4 regions of the Marinomonas rhizomae genome follow, and region 3 is predicted to be linked to each of the others. Evidence: predicted binding sites of a transcription regulator. Region 3 holds the regulator's gene; each other region holds the start of a gene.
The links. Region 3 encodes sigma-54, which starts transcription at its own class of promoters, with help from an activator protein. Its sites were predicted from a motif close to TGGCACNNNNNTTGCTNT; they were not measured.
Positions count from the first base shown of each region.

Region 1: a site for sigma-54 is predicted at 1,452-1,469, ahead of KDW99_RS16700 (circularly permuted type 2 ATP-grasp protein). Genes of this name have one in related genera too.
Region 2: a site for sigma-54 is predicted at 6,100-6,117, ahead of glnL (nitrogen regulation protein NR(II)). Genes of this name have one in related genera too.
Region 4: a site for sigma-54 is predicted at 3,071-3,088, ahead of KDW99_RS20050 (amino acid ABC transporter substrate-binding protein). Genes of this name have one in related genera too.

Region 1 covers NZ_CP073343.1:3,540,914-3,548,884, forward strand. The annotation lists gene KDW99_RS16695 (FAD-dependent monooxygenase) at 125-1,318, opposite strand; gene KDW99_RS16700 (circularly permuted type 2 ATP-grasp protein) at 1,652-3,106, shown strand; gene KDW99_RS16705 (alpha-E domain-containing protein) at 3,109-4,053, shown strand; gene KDW99_RS16710 (transglutaminase family protein) at 4,050-7,415, shown strand; gene KDW99_RS16715 (circularly permuted type 2 ATP-grasp protein) at 7,444-7,971, shown strand, end outside.
Region 2 covers NZ_CP073343.1:3,728,835-3,736,805, reverse strand. The annotation lists gene livM (high-affinity branched-chain amino acid ABC transporter permease LivM) at 1-506, shown strand, start outside; gene KDW99_RS17570 (ABC transporter ATP-binding protein) at 503-1,384, shown strand; gene KDW99_RS17565 (ABC transporter ATP-binding protein) at 1,381-2,094, shown strand; gene KDW99_RS17560 (L-threonylcarbamoyladenylate synthase) at 2,275-2,832, opposite strand; gene KDW99_RS17555 (DUF3461 family protein) at 2,984-3,364, opposite strand; gene ntrC (nitrogen regulation protein NR(I)) at 3,533-4,966, opposite strand; gene glnL (nitrogen regulation protein NR(II)) at 4,963-6,048, opposite strand; gene glnA (glutamate--ammonia ligase) at 6,382-7,788, opposite strand.
Region 3 covers NZ_CP073343.1:1,955,141-1,963,111, forward strand. The annotation lists gene mgtE (magnesium transporter) at 1-994, opposite strand, end outside; gene KDW99_RS09205 (HPr family phosphocarrier protein) at 1,002-1,271, opposite strand; gene ptsN (PTS IIA-like nitrogen regulatory protein PtsN) at 1,281-1,730, opposite strand; gene KDW99_RS09215 (RNA polymerase factor sigma-54) at 1,748-3,217, opposite strand; gene lptB (LPS export ABC transporter ATP-binding protein) at 3,296-4,021, opposite strand; gene lptA (lipopolysaccharide transport periplasmic protein LptA) at 4,022-4,549, opposite strand; gene lptC (LPS export ABC transporter periplasmic protein LptC) at 4,533-5,111, opposite strand; gene KDW99_RS09235 (calcium/sodium antiporter) at 5,111-6,091, opposite strand; gene KDW99_RS09240 (ABC transporter ATP-binding protein) at 6,237-7,037, shown strand; gene mlaE (lipid asymmetry maintenance ABC transporter permease subunit MlaE) at 7,034-7,816, shown strand; gene mlaD (outer membrane lipid asymmetry maintenance protein MlaD) at 7,818-7,971, shown strand, end outside.
Region 4 covers NZ_CP073343.1:4,276,676-4,284,646, reverse strand. The annotation lists gene KDW99_RS20060 (amino acid ABC transporter permease) at 1-663, opposite strand, end outside; gene KDW99_RS20055 (amino acid ABC transporter permease) at 674-1,849, opposite strand; gene KDW99_RS20050 (amino acid ABC transporter substrate-binding protein) at 1,961-2,986, opposite strand; gene lrp (leucine-responsive transcriptional regulator Lrp) at 3,539-4,015, shown strand; gene KDW99_RS20040 (helix-hairpin-helix domain-containing protein) at 4,061-4,750, opposite strand; gene recG (ATP-dependent DNA helicase RecG) at 4,862-6,943, opposite strand; gene KDW99_RS20030 (hydrogen peroxide-inducible genes activator) at 6,952-7,857, opposite strand.

The sequences.
Region 1 (7,971 bases), 1.6 Mb from region 3:
CAAAACAGCCGCTCAGCCACTTATTCACCATAGATGATTACAACTCAAAGTAAAAGCGTAGAGCATAAAATGACAAAATAGACTTTTTTCTTACATATTTATCAAATAATACTTATAACAAGGATCAAATCTTAGTAACGTCATAGCCATATACAGCATCTAACTTAGACTGAATAACATTCGGTGCAAAGCGCCCTGCGGCTTGAAGCGCCTTTAGCTTCATCTTCCCAAACACACCGCCGTGCATGTGATATAAACCGGTGTTGGCTTTAGACATATTCTGAATATTAGTTGCTCTAGGTTTACGAGATTGCTCGTATCTTTGCAGAGCCTCCTCCAAAACATAACGTGATAAACACTCAGCGAGCACATATCCGTCTTCAATAGCCATCGCGGCACCTTGCGCCATGAAAGGCAACATAGGGTGACAAGCATCCCCCAGTAAAACCACTCGACCTTGATGCCAAGTTGATAATTCAGCCCTGCCATTTAAAGCCCATAAAAAAGTATGGCTCGCGGATTTTATTAACTCGCTTACTTCAGGGTGCCAATCTGCAAAAGCACGCTTCAACTCGTTTACATCGCCCTCTTCACGCCATGATTCAGATTGCCAATCACTGCGCTCTTCCACGGCAACAAAGTTCACATAGTCACCGCCGCGCAAATAGTAGCTCACAAAATGACGGCCCGGACCCACCCAAACACAGGCATCCGGCTTGATATCAACCGTTAGATCACTGACCGGGATAACACCACGCCATGCAACTTGCCCCATAAAGGCTGGGCGCTCTTGCCCTAACATTTTCTCACGTACTTTTGAACGAATACCATCGGCACCAATTAACAAATCGGCGTAAAACTCTCGACCCTCTTCGAGCAACAAACAAACCTGCTTGAGCTCAGTATTGTCTCGATAGCCAACCACGACTGCATTTAATACCAATTCGACCCCTGCGTTTGCACAAGCTTCAGCTAAAACCTGATGTAAATCAGCACGATGCAAATGCCAGTAAGGAGCACCATAACGAGCTTCGGCATGTTCCCCCAATGGCGACTTCAGAAAATACTCACCCGACTTATAATCACGGATCGCAGCGTGTTGTGGGACAAAGGCGAATTGGCTCAATTCAGCTTCTAACCCTAAGTGTCGCAAAACTTTTAAAGCATTGGGACTTATTTGCAGTCCAGCGCCAACTTCACCTAGGCTCGCAGCTTGCTCACACACCACGACTTGAATACCTTGCTTAGCCAGCGCCAATGCCGCACACAAGCCTCCAATCCCAGCCCCAGCAATCACAACACTATTCACCTGATCCACTCACCTGCCCTCTTCGTTAATGCTGATTTTTGCAAGAATCAAAAGCGCCATAGTAGCGAATTCTTACCTAAATAAAACCGATCTATATCACTTATGGTGAAACAAAAAATATGGAAATACTTTTCAAATACTATGGCTCGATCCTTGCTATATTTCTCCAGTAGTGCGAAAACATTATAAGTAGCCTAGCAAATCAGGGTAACGATATAGCTAGATTCCACCTTACAAACTAAAGAAGTCTCCCCAATGTGGGGCGGATGCACAAAAAGAGCACGCAAATGTGTGCAAGTTTAAAGCACCCACCTCCGGCTTGATAAAGAGAACGAGGTATACATGGAAAAACTAACGAGCCATTATCAGTCAGCTGATTTTTTTGACGAGTTAATTGATGACAAAGGCACAGCAAGATCTCCTGCAAAACAACTCTTGGGATATCTAGACAGTCTTTCAGAAGATGAGCTAGAAAAGAGGCGCCTCACTGCCGAAGCAACAATACAAGAAATGGGCATCAGCTTCACGGTCTACACAGAGGAAGGCAATATAGACAGAGCATGGCCCTTCGATATAGTTCCCCGCACGATAGAAGCCTCAGACTGGAAAATAGCTGAAGCAGGATTAAAACAACGCCTCACCGCCCTTAACCTTTTCATCAACGACCTCTACCACGATCAAAACGTCATCAAAGACGGCATCATTCCAGAACACATCATTAAAGACTCCAAAAATTTTAGACCAGAATGCGTTGGCGTATCGCCAGCCTACGGCGTATGGGCACATATTTGTGGTACCGATTTAGTACGAGATGAAAACGGCGACTTCTTTGTTTTAGAAGATAACTTACGTGTGCCCTCTGGCGTATCATACATGCTAGAAAACCGCGCCATTACCAAGCGTGTTCTCCCTGAATTGTTTGAAAACGAATCCATCTTACCGGTCGATTCATATACCTCGCAATTGTTTGACACCTTGGCGTCTTTGTCTCCAAGAGACATAGAAAACCCTGAGATCGTAGTGTTAACACCGGGTATTTATAACTCCGCTTATTTTGAACACGCTTTCTTGGCGCAACAAATGGGCGCGGAATTAGTAGAAGGCAGTGATTTGTTTGTCGACAGCGACGACTGCGTCTATATGAAAACCATCGATGGGCCAGAGCGTGTGGATGTGATCTACCGTCGTATTGACGACTTATTCATCGATCCAGAAGCCTTTGATCCAGAATCTGTACTGGGTGTTGCGGGTCTCATGCGTGCATGGCGAGCAGGCAATGTCGCCTTAGCAAACGCACCGGGCGCTGGTGTTGCCGATGACAAAGTCGTTTACGCTTATGTTCCAGCTATTATTCGTTACTACTTAAACGAAGAGCCAATTCTTAACAACGTCGAAACTTTCTTATGTGACGATCCTGAACAGCGAGCCTACGTCCTTGCTAACCTAGATAAATTGGTGGTTAAACCAGCCAACGAATCTGGCGGTTATGGCATGCTGGTTGGTCCTCATTCAACAAAAAAAGAACAAGCACTGTTTGCTGAGCTAATTACTAAAAATCCTCGTAATTACATTGCTCAACCAACATTAAGATTATCAACCGCACCAACGCTTATATCCAAAGGTGTGTTAGAACCTCGCCACTTAGACCTTCGTCCATTCATCTTACAAGCCAAGGATACTTACGTTACCACTGGTGGCTTAACCCGCGTCGCAATGAAAAAAGGCTCCTTGGTCGTTAATTCGTCACAAGGTGGTGGTAGTAAAGACACTTGGATTGTTGAAACAAAGGGGCAGTAATCATGTTATCTAGAGTCGCAGAACGCTTGTATTGGAGCGCACGGTATTTGGAACGCGTTGAAAACACGGCCCGCTTGGTCAGTGTTTATGACGACCTATTGTTCGACCTTCCAAAAAACATCGAAGTATCTTGGTATAACTTAATCGAGATACTCAGTGGCGAAGAATTATTCGAACAACGCTATAAAGTCAAAGACGAACGCAACGTGGTGAAATTTCTTTTAGCCGATGACACCAACTTCAACTCCATGTTGTCATCATTGAAAATGGTTAAAGAAAATATTCGTACCACACGTGATGCTGTTCCCAGAGAAACGTGGGAACTGATAAACGAGCTGGATCTATACGCACAACAGAATATAAAACAAGGCATCAACCGCTCGGGTCGCCATGATTTTCTCAATACCATCATTGAAGGCTGTCAAAAAATCATCGGCCTATTTGCTGGCGCCATGAGACGTGATTCAGGCTGGCACTTTCTCATTATGGGCCGCTATCTAGAGCGAGCCGACATGGGAACCCGTATTCTGGATGCCGCTGTGTCATTAATGCTGCAATCAGAGCCAGAGGCGCGAATCCAACTTGGCCAAGTGACTTGGTCAAAAGTATTAAAATCTCAAAGTGCGTATTTGGATTATCGTCGCACCGTTCGAACTTCTATCAACGGAGCGAAAGCAACGACATTCTTGATGAATGACCTTTGTTTCCCAAGATCTTTAGCTTACTGCTTGGGACAAATAGGTGAAGCAGCGACAAAATTACCCCGCGCAGGTTTGATTACCGCTCAGGTAGATAAACTTTTAGAGTTTGATTACCCAATCAATAGTTCAGAAGATTTGGATGAAGACTTTCATAACCATCTCAATGATATACAGATTGCCATTATCGAAATAAATCACCAGATCACCGAAAACTGGTTTCATTTTCGGCAAGGAGACGCTGCATGACCATTAGAGTCGCAATACAGCACAAGACTACCTACGAGTTTGATCGTTTTATCAACGTGGCACCCCACGTGTTAAGACTGCAACCGGCGGCGCACTCACGAACAAAAATTCACGCTTACTCATTGAAAGTGCTGCCAGAAACGCATTTTCTTAATGTGCAACAGGACCCATTTGGTAACTTTCAAACTCGCTTAGTGTTTCCTGAAAAAACCAATAAGTTAGAGTTTTACGTGGAAGTGATCGCTGATATGACAGTGATCAATCCATTTGATTTTTTCGTGGAAAGCTACGCGGAAGAGTATCCATTTGCCTACGACAAAGCCCTGAAAAAAGAGCTAGAACCTTATTTACAAGTCACCGAATCTTGCTCTTTATTAGATAAATGGCTTTCGACCGTTGACCGTAAAAACACACCAATCAACGATTTCCTAGTTGCGATTAACAGCCGCTTAGCGGCCGATATTGGCTACGGAATCCGCCTAGAGCCTGGCGTTCAAACCTGCGAAGAAACTCTGACCCTGAAAAAAGGTTCTTGTCGAGACACCTCTTGGCTATTGGTACAAATTCTTCGCAGCCTAGGTTTAGCAGCGCGCTTCGCATCTGGCTATCTTGTTCAGCTAACCTCTGATGTAAAAGCACTCGACGGCCCATCAGGCCCCGAAGAAGATTTCACCGACTTACACGCATGGTGTGAAGTCTTTTTACCAGGCGCAGGCTGGGTTGGATTAGACCCAACGTCTGGTTTGTTTGCTGGCGAAGGTCACATTCCATTAGCTTGTACTCCAGAGCCAGCTTCCGCAGCACCGATCACAGGCTTAATAGACGAATGTGAATGCGAATTTAGTTACAGCAACATTGTGACTCGTATTCATGAAGATCCTCGTGTAACCAAACCCTATGCCGAAGGCGAATGGGACACCATCAAAGCCCTAGGTTTTGCGGTCGACAAACAGCTTGAAGACGGTGACGTCCGTCTGACAATGGGTGGTGAGCCAACGTTCGTATCCATCGACGACATGGATTCAGAACAGTGGAATACCGGCGCATTGGGTGCAGAAAAACTCAAATTAGCCAAAGACTTACTGATCAAAATGAAGCAAGAATTCGGTGCTAACGGCCTACTTCATTATGGCCAAGGCAAGTGGTATCCGGGCGAAGAAGTACCGCGTTGGGCACTGGGTTGTTTCTGGCGCACCGACGGCGAAGCCCTGTGGAATGATCCGAAATATTTAGCACGCGTAGACAAAGACTACAAACACACCATCAAAGACGCACAAGCCTTTGGTGAACTCTTGTGTGATAAGCTCGCGCTGGATAAGCAATACCTTCAAAGTACTTACGAAGACACCCTGTATTATTTGTGGATGGAGCAATCGCTTCCCGCAGATGCAGACCCAACCAAAGCCGATTTAAAAGACGACTTAGAACGCCGCCGTCTAGCGAAACTGCTTAGCCGTGGTTTAAGCACTACTACAGGCTACGTTTTACCGTTAGAATTCGATACAGTAAACAATCGTTGGAACAGTTCACTTTGGCCGATGCGCAGTGACGTTATCACCTTGATTCCAGGCGACAGCCCAATGGGCTATCGTTTGCCGCTGAATTCTTTACCTGCGCAAGCGGAAGAAGATCGCATTCCTGAACGAGATCCGTTCGATCCTCGTCAACCTTTAGCGAACAAAAAAGACAACGCAGTACTAGACAGCGTCGCCAAACAGCACTTCGCTAAAAAAACAGCACCATCAAAACCAGCGTTAGCTCCTGAGAAAACACTTAAAAACGTGATTCGTACCACATTGTGTATCGAACCACGAGATGGGCGCTTGCATGTGTTCATGCCCCCCATGACGCATCTTGAACATTTTGTCGCAGTTCTTGAGCATCTTGAAGCGGTAGCAAAAGCCCTTGATAAACCTATCGTTGTCGAAGGTTACGAGCCACCAAAAGACCCACGTTTGCAAAAGTTTTTGATCACGCCAGATCCAGGTGTTATCGAGGTGAACATTCACCCAGCGGCAAGCTGGAAAGAATTGGTTCACAATACTGAAACCCTGTATCACCAAGCTTATCTTTCTCGCCTTGGCGCAGAAAAATTCATGCTGGATGGTCGCCATACAGGCACTGGTGGTGGTAACCACGTGACACTGGGTGGTCGCACTCCAGCAGACAGTCCTTTGTTGCGCCGCCCTGAATTATTACAAAGTTTAGTCACCTTCTGGCAGCATCATCCTGGCTTGTCCTACCTTTTCTCTGGCATGTTCATTGGCCCAACCAGCCAAGCGCCGCGCCCAGACGAAGGCCGTGATGAAGCCTTGTATGAAATGGAAATTGCTTTCCAAAACATGCCGGAAGGCTTAGTAGATGAACCTTGGTTAGCGGATCGTTTAATGCGAAATTTGCTGGTCGACATCACAGGCAACACCCATCGCTCTGAATTTTGTATTGATAAGCTTTACGCGGCTGGCAGCGCCAGTGGTCGCCAAGGTTTATTAGAATTCCGTGGCTTCGAAATGCCGCCACATCCGCATATGTCGCTCGTGCAAATGCTGCTGTTGCGCTGCCTCGTGGCACGTTTCTGGAAGGAACCGTACAAAAAGCCTTTGGTACGTTGGGGCACAAGCCTTCATGACAAATTCATGCTGCCGCATTTTGTTTGGCAAGACGTGAAAGAAGTGGTCGAAGACCTTCAGCGCCATGGTTTCCCATTCAAATTAGAATGGTTGGCTCCATTTGAAGAGTTCCGTTTCCCTCATTACGGTCGTCAGAAAATCGATGATATGGAAATTGAGCTTCGTTGGGCGATTGAACCTTGGCACGTACTAGGCGAAGAAATCACCGGATCGGGCACCGCTCGCTATGTGGATTCTTCCGTTGAACGTTTGCAGGTGAAACTATCCGGTTTAACCGATGGACGTTACGTGCTGAGCTGTAATGGTCGCCGCGTGCCGATTCGTTCCACTGGCCGTAAAGGCGAATATGTGGGTGCGGTTCGTTATAAAGCTTGGGCGCCACCATCTGCCTTGCACCCAACTTTAGGCATTGATGCGCCGTTAGTATTTGATTTGATTGATACTTGGAACGGCTTATCTGTTGGCGGTTGTACCTATCATGTGTCTCATCCTGGTGGACGAACCTACGATAATGTACCGGTCAACAGCAACGAAGCAGAAGCACGTCGGGTTAACCGTTTTTGGGATCATGGCTTCACTCAAGGCACACTATCTCCACCACCGGCCTTTAGTGCACTGCGCTCTTTTTACCCTAATGGCGACGAGCCTCGCGCTATGTCGCCACCAGCAGAAGAGCCAATAAATGAATATCCTCATACATTAGATCTAAGGAAGCAGTATAATGTTCTCTAATAATTAATTTTTTAGGCTCAAGCTCATTATGCAACTTCAAACAGGTACTTTTATAACGTCGTTAATCGATGAAAAAACGACGTTATCTTCCGCCTATGATAAACCGATAAATGCTTATGATGAGGCCTTCACGGAAGATCGCCAACCGCGCGCGCATTGGGAAACCTTGCTGCGCAACATAAGCAGTCTTTCAGACGAAGAAATGCTCGACCGACAACGTCGTGTCCAGCGTATTCTTCGTGAAGACGGAGCTACCTACAATTTAACCAGCGACCCGCTTACACCCAGTGTTTGGTCGCTGGACCTTATTCCCAATATTATTCCAACCGATGAGTGGCTTGAGATTGAGCAGGGCTTAGCTCAGCGCTCAAACTTACTGGATCTCATTTTAAAAGATCTTTATGGCCCGCAGGAACTACTGAAAAACGGCATTATTCCTTCTGAGATTATTTTTAGTCATCCCGGTTTTTTACGCCAATGCCACGGAGTTATGGTTCCAGGGGCTCATCAATTACTGCACCATGCCGTGGATCTGGTTCGTGACCATAATGGCCAA
Region 2 (7,971 bases), 1.8 Mb from region 3:
CTTATGATTCTGCCTATAAATACATGTTCATTTATATCGTATTGTTCGCAGTGGTATGGGCCGTGCTTTTTATTAAGCATCGTTTGGTGAAAATGCCAATTGGCCGTGCATGGGAAGCGCTTCGTGAAGATGAAATTGCCTGCCGTTCATTAGGTTTAAACCATGTATTGGTAAAACTTTCGGCATTTATGTTGGGCGCATCAACTGGTGGTTTAGCTGGTGTGTTTTTTGCGACATACCAAGGTTTCGTTAACCCATCGTCGTTTACCTTTTTCGAGTCCGCTTTGATACTGGCTATCGTGGTGCTTGGCGGTATGGGATCGACACTAGGTGTTGTTATTGCTGCCTTCTGTTTGACTGTGTTACCTGAAATGTTAAGGGAGTTCGCAGAATACCGTGTGTTGATGTTTGGTATTCTGATGGTAGTGATGATGATTTGGAAACCTCGAGGTATTGTTCGTGTTACTCGAACAGGTTTTGCTGCGAAAAAAGGGGTAGTGAAATGAGCCAAGAAAATATTTTAGCAGTTGAAAACTTGGTGATGCACTTTGGTGGTATTAAAGCACTAAATGATGTGACTTTTGATATTAAGCGCGGTTCTGTATCCGCTCTGATTGGACCGAATGGCGCTGGTAAAACGACGGTATTTAACTGTTTAACAGGGTTTTATAAGGCGACAGGCGGAAAAATTATTTTGTCGGCTGGCGGCAAAGAAACCAGCATTATTAAAGTGCTTGGCGAACCATTTAAGGTGACTGACTTTTTCTCACCTGTCGCATTTTTTGCTCGTCTTAAGTACAAAATGTTTGGTGGTTCTCACCTTGTAAACCGCGCAGGTTTGTCTCGAACCTTTCAGAATATTCGTTTGTTTAAAGAAATGTCGGTGGTTGAGAACTTGCTGGTTGCTCAGCATATGCGAGTCAATCGCAGCTTAATCTCCGGTATCTTGAATACGAAAGCGTATAGAAAAGCGGAAGAAGAAGCCTTAGAACGTGTTTTTTATTGGCTGGGTGTTGTTGATCTGGTCGAGTCTGCTAACCGTTTAGCTGGTGAACTTTCTTATGGTCAACAGCGTCGCTTAGAAATTGCGCGTGCCATGTGTACTAATCCTGAAATTGTTTGTCTGGATGAGCCTGCAGCCGGTCTGAACCCTTCTGAAACAGAAGCACTTACTAAAATGATTCGTGTGTTGCGTGATGAACATAACACGACGGTGTTGTTGATCGAGCATGACATGGGCATGGTTATGGACATCTCCGATTACATCGTTGTGTTGGATCATGGGGTGGTTATTGCCAAAGGTGGTCCAGATGATATTAAGAGTAATCCAAAGGTTGTTGCTGCTTACCTTGGTGCAGAAGAAGGTGAAGAGGTAACCCTATGACTACATTAATGGAATTTAAAAACGTTGACGTTCATTACGGCCCCATTCAAGCCTTGAAAAAAGTCTCTTTGACGGTCGAGGAAGGTGAAATTGTTACCTTGATTGGTGCGAATGGAGCGGGCAAGTCTACCTTGTTAATGTCTATTTTTGGGCAGCCGCGTATTTCGTCAGGTGAGATTATTTACCGTGGTGAAGATATTTCACAAAAATCGGCTCACTATGTCGCGTCCCATGGTTTGGCTCAATCGCCTGAAGGTCGCCGAATTTTTCCAGGCATGTCAGTAGAAGAGAATTTGCTGATGGGGACAATCCCAATCGGCATGGATCATGCGGAAGAAGACATGCAGCACATGTTTGATTTATTCCCTAGGCTGAAAGAGCGTCGCAATCAGCGCGCCTCAACGATGTCTGGTGGTGAACAACAAATGTTGGCCATTGCTCGTGCCTTGATGAGTCGTCCAAAATTGTTGTTATTAGATGAGCCTAGTTTAGGTCTGGCGCCCATTATCGTTAAGCAAATTTTTCAGATTCTGAAGGATGTTGCTAGCACAGGGATGACAATCTTCCTAGTTGAGCAGAATGCCAACCACGCCCTAAAACTGGCTAATCGAGGCTATGTGATGGTGAATGGTGAAATACGTATGACGGGAACTGGTCAAGAGTTATTGGTGAACCCTGAAGTGCGTGAAGCCTACTTAGGCGGTCATTAACATCTAGTTTCAGCATATAAAAGTAAAAACGGCGCTTCATTTGTACAAAAAATGAAGCGCCGTTTTTTTTATTTATGTGGATAAAAATAACGCTTTTGCACAGGATGTTCGCGCAATATCGCCTTTTAAGGTGTTTTTGATCCGCTTATTGAATTAAAAGGTTGATTCAATAGAAAGGGTTTAAGCTCGAAATAGCGTATCCGTCAAAATATCTCGAACCTGTGAGGGTTGCGTGGCCTTACCCAATGGTGCATTAAAAATAGCATCCACCTTGTCACCAAAATACGCATGCACTTCTTCTGCGCTCATAGCTGGATCTAGCCCTGCCGGGTTGGCAGATGTCGATACTATCGCGCCTTGGTAAGCGGCGCACAAAGACTGTACTGGCTGATGCTGTGACAAACGTATGGCAACGCTTTGATGCTCACCCCTCACCCAGCTTGGGGTAATGGTGGTATCTGGTACGACCCAAGAAGTGGGAATATCATTTTTGCTGATTAAGCGTTCAGCTGCTTTAGTATCTAGCATCTTTAGCCAAGGTGTTAGTTGGTCTTTTGCCCCAGCGATCAAAATCAGACCTTTGTATTCTGGGCGATTTTTTAGTGCCAGAATTCGCCTCACAGCAGACTCGTTATAAGGATCACAGCCTAAGCCCCAAACTGCTTCGGTTGGATAAGCTATGACGCCACCTTGTCGGATGATATCGGCAAGTTCTTCGACGGATGTTACAAGATGCATATAAATAAGCTTATAAAAGTATATGGGAAAACGGATAACGTTGGATTGTAGCGGGATTTTTGAAAGGGAGCCAGCAGGTATGCCTTTCGATTAATGACCTAAACATGGTGTCTTGATCGATGGAAAGGCGTTCCTGCTAGATAGAATTCTATTATTGCATAGATTCGATTTTTTCTTTGATTTCACTGATCTTACTATTCATTACTTTTTCTAAGTGTTCTAGCTCTTTGATCAGGTCATCTTTTGATGCTTTTGTTTCGTGTTGTCGACCAACAATTTGCTCTAGCTCTTCCATTGCGCGTAAAACGATTAGAGAGGGCTCTTGAACTTGACGGTAAGTTTGTTGACCACCATCCGCTAACACGGTTTTGGTTGAGCGACCAAACTTGAATTTCTTGCTTTTCGGAAGTAACGAGCCTTTTTCACGGCGGTAATAGATTTTTAAAACGTCGTGTCCGCCTTCGTAACGCAAAGTGAATTTTTCAATGTCCTGTATGCTGGTGATACCCATGGACTGAAGTGTTGGATACATAGCTAGCTTCCCGTTGATTAATAAACAAATTGTTGTCCTTAATTAGTAGGGGATTGTGTCCGTAAAAGCAAGTCCAAAACAGTAGAAAACTGAGATAATGCAGGCAAATTGCATATAGTTTTGCCTGCATTACATTTTCTTGATTAGCGTTATTTTAATCGCTGAAAATTAGTCTTCATCTTGCTCGGCGTGATCGATATTTAACTCTTTAATTTTGCGAGTTAACGTATTTCGTCCCCAGCCTAGTAGTAAGGATGCATCGCGTCGGCGTCCGCCAGTATGTGCTAGCGCTGTTTCTATCATGATGCGCTCAAACTTTGGCACGGCTTGATCGAGAATGCCTTTTTGGCCTGTTGCCAATGTGCTGTCCACCCAATTTTTAAGTGCTTCTTCCCATGATGCAAAGGGTTGTTCGTGAGGAACGGCAGCCAGTAATTCAGGTGGCAAATCCTCCACCAAAACTTCACGTCCAGAAGCCATAACAATCAACCAACGACAAGTGTTTTCTAATTGTCGAACGTTACCAGGCCATTCTAACTGTGTTAGATAGTTTTCGGTTTCTTTGCTGAGTTGTTTCGGTTCCACCGCTAGCTCTTCCGCTGCACGGCTTAGAAAGTGACGGGCAAGTTTAGGAATATCTTCGCGACGCTCTGCAAGCTTAGGCAAATGGATACGAATAACGTTTAGGCGGTGAAATAAATCTTCACGGAACGAACCTTTCTGTACCAAGTTTTCTAAGTTTTGATGGGTTGCTGCAATGATTCGCACGTCAACTTTGACTGGTGTATGACCACCAACACGATAAAACTCACCGTCTGCCAAAACGCGTAATAAACGAGTTTGTGTTTCGGCTGGCATATCACCGATTTCGTCTAAGAAAAGTGTACCGCCATTGGCTTGTTCGAAGCGGCCGCGACGTTGAGTGTTGGCACCCGTGAACGCGCCTTTTTCATGACCAAATAACTCAGACTCGATTAAGTCGTGTGGAATTGCTGCCATGTTTAAGGCAATAAAAGGGTTTGCTGCTCTTGGGCTATGAGTATGCAGTGCTTGTGCTACCAACTCTTTACCGGTACCAGATTCACCGTTGATTAAAACCGTAATGTTTGAGTTAGCAAGTCGACCAATGGCGCGGAAAACCTCCTGCATAGCAGGAGCTTCGCCGATGATTTCTTTATCGACTTCTGGCTCTTCTGCAATATCCATATTGTCAGTGCTGGGTCTTGCATTGCGGTGGTGGAGCATGGCTCGTTTCACCAGACTAACCGCTTCTTCTACATCGAAAGGTTTTGGCAAATATTCAAAGGCACCGCCTTGGTAAGAGGCTACAGCGCTTTCAAGATCCGAGTGTGCTGTCATGATAATAACAGGCAAATAGGGATGATCTTTCTGTAGCTTTTCAAGTAAAGCTAGGCCGTCCATGCCTGGCATTCTAATATCACTGATAATGGCGCTTGGTTGCTCTTTATCAATCATGTTGACTAGGTTTTCGGCGGAATCAAATAAACGACATTGGATGCCTTCTTGTTCTAATGTTTTTTCTAGTACCCAGCGAATAGAACGATCGTCATCAACAATCCATACTGTTTCTTCTGCTGTCATGAGTGTTTCTCCTGGTCTTGGACTGTCGTCTCAATGGGAATTAATATATTAAATTCGGTTTTTTTCGGGTAACTGTTACATTCAATAATGCCATGGTGCTGATGAATCACGGATTGCGCGATGGATAGCCCTAAGCCTGTTCCATCGGCTCGTCCACTGACCATGGGATAAAATAGTGTTTTAAGAATGGCTTCTGGTATGCCTGGGCCATTGTCTATAATGCTGATTTTGCATACTAGGCGATGGCGCTTAGAGCCAATGGTGAATTGGCGTAATGCTCGAGTCACCATATGAATGGTTTTATGGCGATTGTCTTCATCATCCAACAGCGCTTGCATGGCGTTTCTGGTGATATTGAGTAAGGCTTGAATCAACTGAGACTCGTCGCCGATCAAGTCTGGAATACTTGGATCGTAATCTCGAATCAGTTCAATTTGGTTGTCTGTTTCGACTGAAATAAGCTGTCTAACGCGCTCAATTACCTTGTGGATATTAAGAGGCTTGTTTTTAGGTAATTGTCTGGGGCCTAATAAGCGGTCAACAAGGTCACGTAACCGATCTGACTCTTCAATGATGACTTGTGTGTAATCGTTTAGCGCTTCGTCTGTGAAAGCGCGACTAATTAATTGTGCCGCACCACGAATACCGCCTAATGGGTTTTTAATTTCATGTGCCAAGCCTCGCACCAGCTCTTTGCTGCTTTCATGGTTCGCTATAATCTCGTCTTCTTGAGAGATGCGTTTCATTCTATCGCGAGGGTACAGCTCTATAATGAGGCTTTCAGTTTCATTCGATGTGCCCATAACAGGCGTGACGGTATAGTCACAAAAAAGCTTTCTGTTATTGCTGCTCTCTATTTCTGCCTCTCGCTTAGTGAAAGGGTGGCCAGATTTTATTGCGGCATAAAGGGCCTGAATGCTTTCTTCGTTTTCACGAAAAGCGGCGCCAATGTCATTGCCATAAATTCGTCGTCGGCTGACCGCCAATAGCATTTCAGCTGCAGGATTTAGATACTCGATCTCAAGTTTGTCGTTCAATTGAACAACTGCAGTGGATAAATGGTCGATTAATAAACTATACACAGACAGTGCCTCTCTATTGACTACTGCTTTTTATGATTTCCTTTAATAACAGTTGCAAAAAGCGAACCAACATTGGGCAGTCCGAGATAGCGTATTTATTAAGGTCTTTGTATTAACTAAAAAAAGTTCTATGCACAATTATAGTGCATCTTGGTATTGGTGTTTCTTTTCGTGCAAAAAAAGTTGTGCATTAAAAAGCTGTGCAAAAAAGTTGTGCATTAAAAGCCATACAAAAAAACCTACAAATGCGAGCAACAAAACAGGGCTAAAACGTTAGAGAAAAAAAAGCCTCGAACAAGGTCGAGGCTTTCGTATTTACTTAGCGATTAAGTATTAAGCGCTGTAGTAAAGTTCAAACTCAAGTGGGTGAGTCGTCATAGAAACGCGACGAGCTTCGCCAGTTTTAAGTTCGATGTAAGCATCGATCATGTCGTCAGAGAATACGCCGCCTTGAGTCAAGAACGTGCGATCTTCGTCTAGGCACTTAAGTGCTTCTTCTAGGCTGCTAGCAACCTGTGGAATCGCATGAGCTTCTTCAGCTGGAAGGTCGTACAAATCTTTGTCTGCAGCATCGCCAGGGTGAATCTTGTTTTTGATACCATCGATACCAGCCATCAACATAGCTGCAAATGCTAGGTATGGGTTAGCGGTTGGATCAGGGAAACGAGCTTCAATACGTTTGCCTTTAGGGCTTGCAACGTATGGGATACGAATAGAAGCAGAACGGTTACGTGCAGAGTATGCAAGCATTACAGGAGCTTCGAAGTGAGGAACAAGACGCTTATAAGAGTTAGTTGAAGCGTTAGTGAACGCGTTCAATGCTTTAGCGTGCTTGATGATACCACCGATGTAGTAAAGCGCCATTTCAGATAGACCAGCGTATTGATCACCAGCGAATTGGTTTTCACCGTTTTTCCAGAAAGACTGGTGAACGTGCATACCAGAACCGTTGTCACCAACGATTGGTTTAGGCATGAAAGTCGCAGTTTTGCCGTAAGCGTGAGCAACGTTGTGTACACAGTACTTAAGAATTTGAACTTCATCCGCTTTCTTAACTAGAGTGTTGAATTTAACACCGATTTCGTTTTGACCAGCGGTTGCTACTTCGTGGTGATGAACTTCAATAACCAAGCCCATTGTTTCCATAGCGCCACACATAGCGCCACGTAAATCGTGGTGAGAATCAACTGGTGGTACAGGGAAGTAGCCGCCTTTTACGAAAGGACGGTGACCCATGTTGCCGCCTTCAAATTTCTTATTTGAAGACCAAGCTGCTTCTTCAGAGTTGATCTCTACAGAACAACCTGACATGTCTGTTTTCCATTTAACATCATCAAAGATGAAAAATTCAGGCTCTGGACCAAAGAAAGCTGTGTCGCCAAGACCAGTCGACTTAAGGAACTCTTCTGCACGAAGGGCAACAGAGCGTGGGTCACGGTCATAGCCTTGCATAGTAGAAGGTTCGATGATGTTACAACGAACAATAACAGTTGATTCTTCAGTGAAAGGATCGATGATAGCTGTATCGTCCTGAGGCATCATGATCATGTCTGATTCGTTAATGCCTTTCCAACCAGCGATGGATGAACCATCAAACATTTGGCCGTTTTCGAAAAACTCTTCGTCTACCGTAATAGCTGGAATCGTTACGTGTTGTTCTTTACCTTTAAAATCGGTAAAGCGAAGGTCAACCCACTTCGCATCATGCTCAGCAATCAAGGCAAGGGTCTTGTTTGACATAGTTGTTCTCCAGTCGTAGTTAAAGCGAAATTATTTTTCGTTGTAAAAGGGGCTTTAATATTTAATACAAAGCGCCATTTGTCGAGTTATTTATCAAGCAGATAGTAAGCATAACTTGTGCCAGAAATCTGTGCGAGGTAATAAATGCTTATATTACAATGAGATAGAGTTTTTAAGATTAAT
Region 3 (7,971 bases):
CGGCAATGCCGCCCATGCTGGCAACAATGGGCATGAGTATGGCGAGTGCGACAACTTGGTCCAGAGTGTCTTGGAATAAACCTATTACATACGATGCGGTGAAGGCTGTTATTAGGTTTATGCCAAGCCACACTGCACGTCGCTTGGTGGTTTTCATGATAGGGGCGAAGGTATCTTCGTCATCATCAAGACCCGCCATGCTTAACATGGAGTGTTCGGCTTCATCACGGATAACGTCAACAACGTCATCGATGGTAATACGACCAAGTAACTTTTTTGTTTTTCCATCAATGACGGGGGCAGAAACCAAGTCCATCTTTTCAAAAAGTTGTGCTACTTCACTGGCTTGGGTTTCTGCGTCAATGACGGTGAATTCTGTTTCCATGATATCGCGCACTGTGGCGTTGATGTCAGAGACTAATAGTGTGGTCAGGGGCAAGGTGCCTAGCAAGCGATCAGAGCGGCTGACAACAAGTAGACTGTCTGTCATGTCTGGTAGGGAGTTGTGTCTGCGTAAGTAGCGAAACACCAGGTCGACGGTGATATTCGGACGTATGGTGATGGTGTCCGTGTTCATCAAGCCGCCGGCAGAATCTTCCGAGTAGCTTAATAGTGCTTCAACTCTTGTTCTGTCTTGCGTCGTCATGGACGCAAGCACTTCTTTTACTATTTTTTCTGGTAAATGTTGTAGTAAATCGGCAAGGTCATCGCTTTCAAAATGTTCGGATACGGCGATTAATCGCTCTGTATCCATGTTTTTCATGAATTGTACGCCAATATCTTCGCTCAGATATTGCAGTACTTCGCCTTCATTTTTGGCTTCAATTAGCTCCCAAAGAAGCTTACGTTCTTTGGGAGGGGAGGACTCTAATAGGCGAGCAACGTCCTGAGCTGGCAAAGCGCCGTTAAGTAAATAACGGATTTGCATGGTGGCACCAGATTCGAGCGATTCGGTGACCGTTTGCAGGTGGTTAAGCGTGTTTTGCTCTGACATTGATTCCTTACTCGTCTTCACCAAAACGATTGTTAATTAATTCTATCACCGCTTTAATTGCGTCGTTTTCATCTTCACCGTTGGTTTTGACACGAATTTCAGTGCCTTTGCCAGCGGCCAGCATCATCATGGCCATAATGCTTTTTCCATCAACATTGCGGCCTTCTTTTTCTATGGTGATGTCGCAAGAGAAACGAGAGGTTGTTTCAACCAGCTTGCCCGCTGCGCGAGCATGCAAGCCCAGTTTGTTTATGATTGTGACGGACTCTTCCTGCATGCTTATTTCCTATATTAATGAGTCAAATATATTGAATAGTTCTTCGCTGCTTTGTGCCGCACGTAATTTATCCAGTGATTCTGGAGATTGTGCTAACTCAGCGATTTGAGCCAATGTAGAAAGGTGTTGATCGCATTCTTGAGGTGGCACAATCAGCGCAAATATTAGGTCGACCGCTCGTTTATCGATAGAGTCAAAATCAATTGGAGTTTGCAGTGACATGACAACGATAGCTGTGTGGTTTGCCGACTCTAGACGACAATGCGGAATAGCAATGCCATTACCAATGCCTGTACTGCCTAGTTTTTCTCGGCCAAGTAGTGCGTCATAGATTTCTTCGTTGTTGCAATGAAGGCGGTTGGAAGCGACTTCAGCAAGGCTCTCAAGGACGCGTTTCTTACTAACAATGTCTTGTTTTGCGAGAACAAGTTCTGCTTTTAATAATGATTTCAAGGACATGATAAAATGGTATCCGTTTAGATCAGTCGTTTTCGTTCATTGGAAGGAGGGATGTTCATCGCCTCTCGATATTTGGCTACAGTACGTCGCGCAACCTGTATGCCTTGGTCTGCTAAAATAGCCGCTAGCTTGTTATCACTTAATGGCTTTTTCGCTGGTTCATCTGACACAAGCTTCTTAATCATAGCTCGTATTGCGGTAGAAGAACATTCTCCTCCAGAGGCGGTATTCACGTGGCTGGAGAAAAAATATTTAAGCTCAAAAATACCTTTTGGTGTGTGCATGTATTTTTGCGTCGTCACCCGTGAAATGGTTGACTCATGCATACCCACTTCTTCTGCAACATCATGAAGCACCATGGGTTTCATGGCTTCTTCACCGAGTTCGAAGAAATCAATTTGTCGACTTACAATGCAGCTGGCCACTTTCAATAATGTTTCGTTGCGGCTCTGCAAGCTCTTCATGAACCATTTTGCTTCTTGAAGAGAGGTTTTGATGTAAGTGGCGTCTTCTGTAGTTGCCGCTGTGCTCGCCATCGCAGAATAGGTTTCATTGATTTTGATTGGCGGTAGGGCGTCGTTGTTTAGCTCAACTTGCCATACACCATGACGCTTTTTCACTGAAACATCAGGAATGACGTAATCTGTATCATCTGCGTCGATCACTGAACCTGGGCGCGGGTTAAGCTGTTGAATCAAGTTGACGACTTCTTTTAGCGCTTCGTCTTTTAGTTTCGTTTTGCGGCTCAGTTGTGCGAAATCTCGATTACCTAATAGTGGTAGGTAATGGTCAATAAGGTTGTATGTGCTTTTATAAAGCGGATGACTCTGGAAGGCTTCTAATTGTACTAGAAGGCAGTCGCGTAGGTCGATTGAGCATACGCCAACAGGGTCGAAGCGTTGCAGTCTATGTTGCACAGCAATGACTTCTTCTATTTCTAGGTCTTCTAATTCGATGCCAAGGGACTCACAAATGTCATCGGTAGAAATGCTTAAGTAGCCATCAGGTTGAACGCATTCAATAATGGCATAAGCAATTTCAATGTCACGGTCTGACATGTGAGTTAAGTTCAATTGCCAAATTAGATGGTCTTGGATACTTTCAGCTGGAGCGTTGCGACTTTCGAAGTCTCCGTCACCTTCATAACTATTGTGATCACTGACAGCGGCAGAACTTTGATAGGTGTCATCCCAGTTACTATCGATAGATAGTTCTTCGGGGATGCTTTCAGTCCACTCTGATTCAACGCGTGCTTCTTCGTTGTTATCGACGGTTGTCTCAGGGGCACTTTTGGATTCTATGCTGGCTGGTATTTCGTTATGCAGTTGTTCGTCGTCGTCTAGCTCAAGCAGCGGGTTAGATTCAAGGAATTCGTGTATTTCTTGTTTTAAATCCAACGTAGAAAGCTGCAGCAAGCGAATAGCCTGTTGCAGTTGAGGCGTCATTGTCAGCTGTTGGCCGAGCTTTAATTGTAAAGACTGCTTCATAGAGCAACTCTTTCTTCTAATTGAATGAATTGGAATGAGTTGTGCATACTACTCCCTTTCTACAGCAATGATAAGGGGTTACAGACGGAAGTCGTCACCTAAATAGACCTTTTTGACTTGTTCATTGTTAATGACGGTATTGGCGTCACCGGATGCAATAATGTAACCATTGCCAACAATGTAAGCTTTGTCACAGATGTCTAGAGTCTCTCTGACATTATGGTCGGTAATTAGAACGCCGATTCCACTCTCTTGGAGGTGTTTAATAATGTGCTTTATATCTCCGACCGAAATCGGGTCTACGCCAGCAAAGGGTTCATCAAGTAAGATGAATTTTGGGTTCATCGCAACGGCTCTGGCTATTTCTACTCTGCGTCTTTCTCCGCCTGATAATGCCATGCCTAGGTTGGTGCGAATATGAGTAATGTGAAACTCTTCAAGAAGTTCTTCCAGTCGCTCATTTTGTTGTGTTTTTGTTAGTTCTTTGCGTGTTTCTAAGATGGCTAGAATGTTGTCTTCAACGGTCATCTTACGAAAAATTGATGCTTCTTGTGGAAGGTAGCCGATGCCTTTTTGCGCACGTGTATGCATAGCATCGCCAGTCACATCGACACCGTCAATAAAAACGCCACCCGCATCATTTGTCACCATGCCTACGATCATATAAAAACATGTTGTTTTGCCTGCGCCATTTGGGCCTAGTAACCCAACAGCTTCGCCAGATTCAACCGAGATAGATACATCCTTTACGACTTGGCGTTTTTTGTAGCTTTTTGCAAGGTGTTTTGCTTCTAATAGTGCCATCTATTTTTTCGTCTCAGGTGCTGGTTCGTTTTGTGGCGCTTGTGGTTGTAGTGTCATTGATACGCGCCCTGAATCTTTTTTCTCGGCACTGAAGGTGCCATCTTGGATCATATAGAGTATGTAGTCTGCCGTGATGGAGTTTTGCATTCGACTTAGGTAGCCATTCCCCATGATTTCTAGCTTTGATTCGCTGGTTAAATAACGAATTTCATTGCCTTTACTGATGACAATGTTCCCGCTCCAATCTACTTGCTGACTGAATTTTGCTGGACTGCCACTCGCTTCTAGGCTGTTGAATTTTCGTGTTTGAGGGTCTGTCGATACTTTAAGGTATTGTGCTTGTATCTCAATAGAGCCTTGTTTGACGAAAACGTTGCCTTTGTAAATTGCTTCACCCGAATTTTGATCGAATGACGCTTCGTTGGCTTGTATTTCTAATGGCTTATTAAGGTCATCAGGTAGGGCATATGCGTATTGGCCAATAAGGGCTGAAGTGAGCAACGCACCGATGTTAATGAATTGTTTCATATTTTCCTCGTACAGACCCTGTCATCACGACTTCTTCTGAATTTATATAGGTTGTGATTTCGCCAGCAGAGGTCTCTCCTTGTGTGGAGATGAGTGTCGCATTTCCATAGCTGGTTAATGATTTGTCATTGTCTAAGTAATGTATGTTATCTGCACTGAGCTTTATATCTTCCGACTGGAGGTATTTTTTAGTCGCTCTAGCATTTTCTGTTAATAGAATATCATTACTTCCATCTTCAATAACCCCTTTATCTGCTTTTGCGTTCCAATGACCTGATTTTGAGTAGCGTTCGACACTAGGGGTTTCTAAAAGTGTTCTGGATTTTGCAATGTAATGAAGGGTTTGTTCAGCATCCAGTGTTTCAATAAGTGTTCCGTCATTATCAAACTCTTTTACTTTGACCTTGGTGATGAAATAGTCAGGTGAGCTACTGAGTGAATCGGTTTCCACTAAGTATGCTTTTGGCGCTGTTCCATACCAGCCTATTACGGCGGCTATTAAAATAGCGGCCCCAATGATTAGTAGGCTTTTAGGTTGCGTGAGTTTCTTAAGGGAAAGCATTAAATCGAACCACTTGTACTGACAATAAATAAGTAAAGACCATAAGAGGCTATAAGTGGAATACCAACCCATCGTGGGATGCTGTTACCTGTTGTTTTCTTAAAGATGAAGATAGCCAAGGCGAGCGCAGCTGTTAGGCCTAATACCCAAGGGAAATCTCTGTGTATAACGCTTTGATCTACCAGTCCTGGTGCAATAAGAGCAGGTAGCGGTAATACTGTGGCCAAATTGAAGATGTTTGACCCCAAAATGTTACCAATTGCTATGTCATGATGGCCTTTTCTTACACTGCTTACTGATGCGGCCAGTTCAGGTAAGCTGGTGCCCACAGCAACAATCGTAAGGCCTATTACCAGCTCGCTGACACCAAGTGCTGTCGCAATACCAATTGCTCCCCATACCAGCAACTTAGAGCTTCCTATTAATACAGTGAGTCCGATTAGCGCAATAATCAGAGATTTCGTGACTGAGGTGCCATCGTCTTCAGGTAGGCCTTCTTTTAAATCTTTTTCTAAGTCTTTACTGCCTCTTAACAATATTGTCAGGATAATAATAAAGGCAGCAATTAGTATCACACCATCCCATACGCTAAGTGTCTGATCAAATAGCAAAAAGCCTGCTAAAAGTGTGATACCTAATACAAGAGGGACTTCTTTGGTAGATAAGCCAGAGGCTATTGGAATAGCCGAAAAAAGCAATGTGATACCAAAGACAAGGGCGATGTTGGCAATGTTAGAGCCAAGTACGTTACCCACGGCAATTTCAGGGGCATTATCAAGTGCTGCTATGGCTGAAACGACCATTTCTGGTGCGGACGTGCCAAAGGCAACCAGCGTTATCCCTATGATCATAGGGTTTACGTTGAGTTTTTCTGCCACAAGGGCAGAGTGCTCGATGAATTTGTCGGAGCTCATAACCAGTAAAACTAGCCCTACAATTAGGGCGATAGAAAACAATAGCATGGTATTGATATTACTCATTGATACAGGAGGTACCATTTAATGAGGTTTGACGTTTAAATTCAAGGCTTGATCTTACAAACAAAGTGTATTTGGCCGCTCTGTGATTTTATTTATCTAGGGGCGATGGTAGTATCGGTCGATATTCGATAGGGATTAAAAAGGTGTGTCAGTGGTAGATGCTTATATAACAGTCCAAGACGTTAGTTTTTTTAGGGGAGGGCGGGCAATTTACGAAAATGTATCCCTCACCATTCCTCGAGGTAAAATTACGGCAGTAATGGGGCCTAGTGGAACAGGTAAAACAACCTTGCTGCGTTTGATTGCCGCACAACTTGCACCTAATTCAGGCACTATTTTAGTTGATGGACAGGATGTTCACGCTTTATCACGGTCTGAACTTTATAGAGTGCGGAAAAAAATGGGGATGCTTTTTCAGAGTGGCGCTTTGTTTAGTGATATGTCTGTTGCTGAGAATATTGCTTTTCCCATGGAGGAACATACTAAGTTAGATGCTAAGGCAATAGCGGACATTGTTGCAAAGAAACTTCACAGTGTTGGTTTGCGGGGAGCCGCTAGTTTAATGCCATCTGAGTTATCGGGCGGTATGGCGAGACGTGTTGCATTGGCTAGGGCTATTGCTTTAGATCCTGAACTTGTCATGTACGATGAGCCTTTTACTGGGCAAGATCCTATTTCTAAAGGGGTGCTTGTGAAGCTAATACGTCAGCTGAATGATTCAGCAAATATGACGTCTGTGCTTGTCTCTCATGATGTTGAAGAATCACTTTCTATTGCTGATCACGTTTGTATTTTGGCTGGTGGGCGAGTTATTGCTGAAGGTTCTGCTGATGAAATCCGGGCTTCAAATGATCCTGAAGTGAAGCAGTTTCTAAACGGTGAGCCTGATGGGCCAGTTCCTTTCCATTATCCAGAAGAAGATATCTCCGCTAAGGTGGCACTATGAAAGCTATTGGGTTGTTAGGGGCGTCCTTGTTGGATTGGCTTGAGGCTGTTGGGCGAGCTGGGATCTTTTTGGTGCAAAGCATATTTAGATTGCCTGTGCGCTTTAAAGAGTCTGTGAATTTGCTGGTGAAACAGCTTTATTCTGTTGGGGTATTGTCACTCGTAATTATCATTGTTTCGGGTGCATTTATTGGTATGGTGCTGTCGCTGCAAGGTTACAGTATTTTGGCTAAATTTGGGTCTGAAGAGGCGGTGGGGCAATTACTGGCGCTTTCGCTGTTGAGAGAGTTGTCACCCGTTGTCACGGCGCTGCTTTTTGCTGGACGCGCAGGTTCGTCGTTGACGGCTGAAATAGGCTTGATGAAGGCGACCGAGCAATTGTCTAGTTTTGAGATGATGGGTGTTGATCCGCTAAGACGAGTCATTGCGCCTCGTTTCATTGCTGGCGTCATTTGTCTGCCGATCTTAAGTCTAATTTTTTCTGCTTCGGGGATTCTTGGTGGACATCTTGTATCGGTCGAATGGTTGGGTGTTTATGATGGCGCATTTTGGTCATCCATGCAGCAGTCTGTGTATTTCGATACCGATATCGTTAATGGTTTGATTAAGGCGTTGTGTTTTTCAGTGGTTGTAACTTGGATTGCCGTTTATCAAGGCTATGAATGTGTTCCCACTTCTGAAGGAATCGGTAAAGCAACCACTCGTACGGTGGTGCTGGGTTCATTGGCTATTTTGGCTTTAGATTTTGTATTAACCGCTGCTATGTTTGGGGATTTTTAGGATGAGAAGTAAACGTTCAGAATTATTGGTCGGATGTTTTATCGTGTTGGGCGTCGCTGCTCTTGTTTATTTGGCTGTACAGGTGAGTGGGCTGGCTTTTTCTAGCAAAAAGGATACTTATCAAGTCGTAGCTAGGTTTGATGATATTGCAGGTC
Region 4 (7,971 bases), 2.0 Mb from region 3:
CAAAAACAACGGAATCATTACGGACGCCATGAACAAAATTGTGATCAATGGTACTGCACGAATGGTTTCGATAAATACCACACAAACAGATTTCGCAATCGGCATCTCCGAACGTCTACCAAGCGCTAATATAACCCCTAGTGGGAAAGACGCTACGATACCGATAACACCCAGTAGTACTGTAAGGAAAAGGCCACCCCACAAAGAGGTCTCTACAACTTCTAGACCAAATACACCACCAGCAAACAAGAAGTAAGCCACAATGGGATAAACCACGATAATAGCGATAGAAAGGTACAGCTTATTAATCGTCTTAACGGCAAAAGCCCCTACCATAACCACTAGTAGAATCACGGCTAAATTAATACGCCATGTTTCCGCTTCTGGATACAAACCGTACATGAATTGATCAAAGTACACACCGACGAAAGCCCAGCAGGCACCGCCAGCAGTACAAGCCGCTTTAGATGAACCTTCCCATGTTGCATTGATAAAAGCCCATTCAATGACAGGGGGAACAAGCAAATACAATATATAAATGCTAAAGAAGGTTAGAAATATATTAAGTGGGGACGAAAATAAGTTCTGACGCACCCATGCCACAGCACCAACCGATGTTACTGGTGGTGGGAGGCTTGGTGATGGTTTAAAGATAATAGCCATGATCTGCCTCCTAGCGCTCAATTAATGACATTTTACTGTTGTACCAGTTCATGAATACCGAGATCGATAGACTTAATGAACCGTACACCAACATACAAAGACCAATGGTTTCAATCGCCTGACCTGTTTGGTTTAGCGTCGTACCCATGACTACAGCAACCAGCTCTGGGTAAGCAATAGCGGCACCTAACGAAGAGTTCTTCGCCAAATTCAAATATTGACTAGTGAGTGGCGGGATAATGACGCGTAATGCTTGAGGTAAGACAATCAGTCGTTGTGTCATATTGTCACGTAAGCCTAAAGAGCGAGCGGCTTCAGTTTGCCCCCAGTTAACAGACAATATGCCTGCACGCACTATCTCGGCGATAAAAGCACCCGTGTAAGTAGACAAAGCGACGAGCACCGCAACAAACTCTGGCGGAAGCACCATACCACCGGTCACGTTGAAGCGACTTTTTTGCGGTAAATCAAACTCTATTGGAAACCCTGCCATGGCAAGGAAAATAAAGGTAATACCGACAATAACACCCAATGAAGACCAGTAGGCAGGAAACCACAGTCCCGTTTTTGTCTGGCGTTTTTTGGCCCAAATGATAAGAGCGATAGAAGCGACAATCGATAGAATGAAACCGAAGATTACCAGTCCAAAGCCATCTTGAGTGATTGGGTTTGGTGAGTAGATACCGCGTTTATTAAGTAAAAAGTCGGCAAACTCATAACTCTCACGTGGTGCAGGTAACGCGGCAAGTACCGCAAAATACCAAAAGAACATCTGCAGCAACAATGGAATGTTTCGCAGAGTCTCAATATAGACAGTAGCTAGGCGAGCTACTAACCAGTTTTTCGATAAACGGGCTAGACCCATTATCACACCAATAATGGTGGCTAAGACAATCCCCAATAGGGAGATAACAAAGGTGTTGATTAAGGCAACAACGAACGCTCGTCCGTAGGTATTAGCCTCTGTGTATTCAATAAGGTGAATAAGAATCGGGAAGCCAGCAGGTTCATTAAAAAATGAGAAACCAGTGGAAATCCCTCGGTTATCGAGGTTGGCCTGAAGGTTACTAAATAAGTAATAACCTGCAAAAACCACCATCGCTAGCAGCAAAATTTGAAATATAAGCGCACGATTTCCCGCGTCGTTCAAAAAGCTGTTATTGCTCGGAGTTGTATTTTCGCTCATCTTGGTTCAGGCAATGAAATGCTCGTCAGATGTGTAAGAAAGGGGGAAGAAACCCAGCGACGATCTAGTCGCTGGGTAAATACCCAAGCAGAGAATTATTTGCTTTAGGTATTAACGAACTGGTGGCGCATACATGATGCCGCCAGCTTCAGTCCAAAGTGCATTAAGACCACGTGGAAGATCTACAGGAGTAGAAGGTCCAACGTTACGCTCAAACACTTCACCGTAGTTACCTACGTTAGCGATGATGTTATACGCCCAGTCAGCAGGAAGATTTAGTTGAGCACCCATATCACCATCAACACCTAGTAAGCGTTTGATACCTGGATCATTGGACTCTTTTTTGATCTTAGCGACGTTTTTGGACGAAATACCCATTTCTTCAGCGTTAACCTGAACAAACATTGCCCAAGTAACGATGTCTTTCCACTGGTTGTCGCCGTGACGAACAACTGGGCCTAATGGCTCTTTAGAAATGGTTTCTGGAAGAATTAGGTGAGCCGATGGATCTGCTAGCTTGGTACGGTGAGCCGCAAGACCTGATTTGTCAGTTGTGTAAACGTCACAACGACCAGAGTCATATGCTGACAACGCTTCATCTGCTTTTTGTACCACAACTGGTACATAAGACATTTTGTGTTTACGGAAGAAATCCGCCATGTTCAATTCTGTTGTTGTACCTTGCTCTGTACAAACCGTTGCACCATCAAGGTCCATTGCAGATTTAACGCCTAGGTCTTTACGAACCATAAAACCTTGGCCGTCGTAGAAGTTAACCGCTGTGAAATCTAGACCCAAAGACGCGTCACGTGTGTAAGTCCAAGTTGTGTTACGAGCAAGAATATCGATTTCACCAGATTGTAGAGCGGTGAAACGTTCTTTAGCAGAAAGGGGAGTGAATTTAACTTTTTGAGGGTCACCAAAAATTGCAGAGGAAACCGCACGACAAGCATCTACATCGATACCGCTCCAATTACCTTTGTCATCAGCATTAGAGAACCCTGGAACACCTGTACTGACGCCACATTGAATAAAGCCTTTTGCTTTGACGTCATCAAGTGTTGCCGCAGCAGCACCGGTACTTATGGTTGCTGCGATTGCAGCAGTCGAAAGTAATTTACCAACATTCGATTTCATTATATTGAGCCTCCCAGGCGTTTTTTATATATGTTGTAACTTGCTTGATTCTACATTGCAGATTTTCAAACCTGTGTTTTAAACACAGCAAAGTTAGTGCCAACATTTAATTATTCTTGTTGTAAGGTATATGCAGACGATTCCTCTAAAAGATCATCCCATACCCCTATAGAATTACTCTTTTGAGGAGTAGTCAAGGATAAAATGTCAGGAAAGCTGTGTTGTATGCTTAGTTTTTACACTTTTTGAGCATATAAAGCGCTATTAATTAATCAGCTTAGCTGAATATATCTTTTTATTAAAGCGAGAGAAAACAAGGCTTTCTGAGGAAATAGCATGTATTTTGATGCACAAATATGGGGCATAATTTGAAACAGATGGCTCTATTTTGTGCTAAATGAATTTTTTGCATCATTTTGGTGCTTTATGAAATTTGTTGTGCTTAATTTGAATACCCACACGCAATTTATTGAATAAAGCGCTTTCCATAATTTGCGATCTGCATGGTAGACTTAACCATTAATTGAAGTCATGTAAGGAGATCCACATCAGATGGATAACTCAGCAAAACCGCTTGATCGCTTAGACAAAAAAATTCTTCGTGAACTGCAAATTAATGGCCGTTTATCGAATGTAGAGTTAGCTAGCCGTGTCGGGTTAAGTGCGACTCCTTGTTTGGAGCGCGTACGTCGTTTGGAACGTAACGGTTACATTACGGGCTATTGCGCTTTGGTTAACCCAAAGAAAGTGGATGCAGGATTGCTGGTTTTTGTCGAGATTCGCCTTAAAACCACCTCACCTGAAGGTTTTAATGAGTTTAAAGCGGCAGTGACTGAAATTCCTGAGATTTTGGAATGTCACCTGATTGCCGGTGACTTCGAATACCTTTTGAAAGCACGAGTATCCAACATGGACTCTTATCGTCTTTTGCTTGGTGAAACCTTACTAACACTGCCTCATGTTCGAGAATCTCGCACTTATGTCGCAATGGAAGAGGTAAAAAACACCACAGTAGTCAACATTCCTTAGAAAATAATCTAGTAAAGTGGCCTGCCTACGCAGGCTTAATACGGATCATTTTGTCAATTCAGCGAGTATTTTTCCCAGCATTACAGGCCCCATCCCTTTTACATTAAGTACGGATTTTTCTGAGTGAAAAGGGCGCTCTGCAACGAGTTTTTCAAGTATTTTCTTCGGCACGCCTTTCACTTTTAGAAGCTTGTCCACTTTTGATTTATTGATGACGAGATAGCCATCGGCGTAACCAGTGACGTTTTTTTTTACGTTTTTCGACTTTTTTACGGCAGGGTTTTCTGTTGCTACTTTTGGTGTCGATACTGCCTTTTCTATCTCTGGTTCGTTAATTTGCATCGTCGGAATAGAGTAATCTGAAGGCGCTTCAACGTGGTAAGGCACATCGAAATAGGCTGAATCACACAAGGTGTAATCGGCTCCATTCCATTCGCTAAGTTGCAATACGAGCTGCCAAGTCCCTGGGTGAGGTTGTTGGAATGCTAAATCATAGGAGCAGTCTGAAAGAAAATGCTGGCCTTTCATTTCACCTAGTGTAGTTGAAGCGAGCACGACACTTTCTGAGTTTCCTGTATCTTGACGCAGCGCTCGTAATTGTATGCGTAATGTACCACTGAGGTTTCCCGCTGGCCTATCACTGTTAATACGCTGAGTGGTAATAATGACTCTGTCATTTTCGATTCGATAGCCGCAGCCTTGGATCGTTAGATGTGCTTGGTTTAAAGCATTCATGTGAGTTCCTTCTTGCGAATCGATTAAGTCGGCTTTTTAGCTTACGGAATTTTTGATCAAATTTTGCACATGTGCAAGCTAATACCGCCTTTATTTCAGCGAGAAAGGTATTTAGACGTTCAAATACTGATCGTGGTTCGGTAACCATCGGGATAAAAGTGGCGAGACACGTTCAGGGTATTGACGGTGAAGTAGCGTGGCCGCTTTTTGAACATCATCAAGCAAGTTTTTGTCGCGCTGCAAATCCGCGACTTTGAATTCCCAAAGTCCGGTTTGTCTGGTGCCGAGTAATTCACCTGGACCACGCAACTCTAGGTCTTTCTCTGCGATTTTAAAGCCATCGCTGGTTTCTCGCATGGTAGAAAGTCGCTCTTTGCCTTGTTGTCCTAGTGGTGCTTTATAAAGTAGCACACAATGACTGGCGGTTTGTCCTCGACCAACACGTCCTCGCAACTGATGAAGCTGTGCAAGGCCAAGTCGTTCAGGGTTCTCTATTACCATCAGGCTAGAGTTTGGCACATCCACACCGACTTCGATAACGGTTGTAGCGACTAATAGCTGAATCTCTCCCGCTTTAAATTTGGCCATAATATCGGCTTTTTCCTGCGCCTTGAGTCGACCATGTACCAAGCCAATGGATAATCCCCCAAGTTGCTCTTGTAACAAAATCGCCGTGTCTTCTGCGGCTTGGCATTGCAGGGCTTCTGATTCTTCAATCAGGGTACAGACCCAGTAAGCTTGTTTGCCTTCTTCGCAGGCACTTTTCACTCGGTCAATGACTTCTTGTCGGCGCTGATCCGATACCACAATCGTGTTTACAGGCGTTCGACCTGGTGGCAATTCGTCGATAATAGAGCAATCCAAATCGGCATAGGCTGACATGGCTAAGGTTCGGGGAATTGGAGTCGCCGTCATAATAAGCTGATGAGGCTGAAAACCGTGCTTCATGCCTTTTTCACGTAGTGCCATACGCTGATGCACACCAAAGCGATGTTGCTCATCGATAATGGCGAGGGCTAAACGATCAAACTCAACGGTGTCTTGGAATAACGCGTGTGTCCCGACGACAATCTGCGCAGCGCCAGATGCGATATCGGCGAGTTCTTTCTCGCGGGTTTTGCCTTTGAGTTTGCCAATCATCCAAGCTACTTTTAAACCGAGTGGCTCAAACCATTGACTGAAATTAATATAATGCTGCTCAGCGAGAATTTCCGTCGGTGCCATGATCGCAACTTGGTAGCCCGCCTGTACGACAGACGCTGCGGCTAACGCAGCAACTAAGGTTTTCCCTGATCCCACATCGCCTTGTACCAAACGCAGCATAGGATGGCCTGTGCCGAGATCGTTAAGGATTTCCTGGAAAACACGACTTTGTGCATTGGTTGGTGAAAAGGGGAGTTGCTGTAAGAGTCGTTGACTGAGCTCGCCTGCGGCCTGAACTTTTATCGCGGCATCTTGCTTGGCTTTCATGCGCTTGCCAATTAGGGAAAGCTGATGGGCCATAAGTTCTTCAAAAGATAGGCGATATTGCGCAGGATGGCTTCCCGATCTGAGTAATTCTAAGTTGGCTTCTCGCGACGGATGATGCAGAAAGTGAATGGCATCGCTCAGCGGTGGTAAATTGAACTGAGTGCGAATTTCGTCTGGCAGCCATTCTTGTAGATTGTATGGGGTTAAACACTCTAAGGCTTGTTCGCACAGTTGGCGAATCTTGGTTTGTGTTAAGCCATCGGTTAGCGGATAGATTGGCGTAAGCTGCGCCGTTTCTTCTTGTGTTTCGTCGTCACCAATCACCTTGTATTCTGGGTGATAGATTTCAAAGCCAGTACTGCCTCGACGGATTTCTCCAAAACAACGAACTCGCTTGCCGGATTCTAGCTGTTTTTTTTGCGCGGCGGAAAAATGAAAGAAGCGCAAACACAGGGTGCCAGTATGGTCCTTAATCCGACACAGCAAACTGCGGCGCTTGCCCATTTTGATTTCTGCGCCAGTGACTTGGCCTTCAATAACCGCCTCATCCCCAAAACGCAGCATGCCGATTGGCACAACACGTGTTCTGTCTTGATAGCGAATGGGTAGATGAAACAGCAGATCTTGTACTGTATTCAAATGCAGTTTAACTAGCTTTTCGGCCATGGCATCACCAACGCCTTTTAGCTCACGAACATCCTGAGTGTCTAATCCGTCGATCATGCTGTTCTCTATAAATTCAGATGTTTGCAAGCATCACGGATAGACTGGCTCACGGCTTCAATGGCTTTCGGGCGCGGGAAGCTGGCTCGCCATGCTAAAGCGACTGTACGTTTCGGTGCGGGATCCGTAAAAGGACGCACTTCCAACATATCGTGATTAATATTGGTGACGGCGGATTTTGGCAATACAGTTACCCCTAAACCAGACGCTACCATGTAACGAATGGTTTCTAACGAGCTGCCATTAACAATAGTGCGACCATCACCAAATTCGCCTTCTGTTACCAAAGGACAAGCTTCTAATACTTGCTCACTGAAACAATGACCTTTGCCAAGCAGTAACAAGTTGTCAGTGGATAGTTGGTCGGTTTCTATGTGTGAGAGTTTTGTCCATGGGTGGTTTTTGGGCATCAGAACCACAAATTCTTCTTCATAAATTGGCTGAGTGACAACATCAGGTTCGCGGAACGGAAGCGCCACTATGATGGCATCTAATTCGCCGTTACGCAGTTTAGGGCGTAAGTTTTCAGTGAGATCTTCTTCAATGATCAATGGCATGCCAGAGGTTTCGCTATGCAAGGCAGGAATCATAAAAGGGAACAAATACGGGGCGATGGTGTAGATAGCGCCAACTTTAAGTGGGCCTTTTAATTGGTTCTTACCAGAGGTCGCCAGCTCTTTAATCATGTTGGCTTGATCCAGCACCCGCTTGGCCTGAGTGATGATTTGCTCGCCCAATGGTGTGATATAAACAGAGCTTTTGCTGCGCTCGAAAATGGCAGTGCCAAGCTCTTCTTCTAGCTTCTTCACGGCGACACTGAGCGTAGGTTGTGAAACGTAGCAGCGGTCTGCTGCACGGCCAAAATGTTTTTCTTCGGCTAGCATTACAATGTATTTCAATTCCGTTAATGTCATGGCACACCTTTCGTTCGGCTGATTCATTGTTAATAACTATGATAATACATAATTTGATAAAGTATACTCGTTCTTTAGTGACTAAGAGTATCAGAGGTTATTGGGGGAAGATAA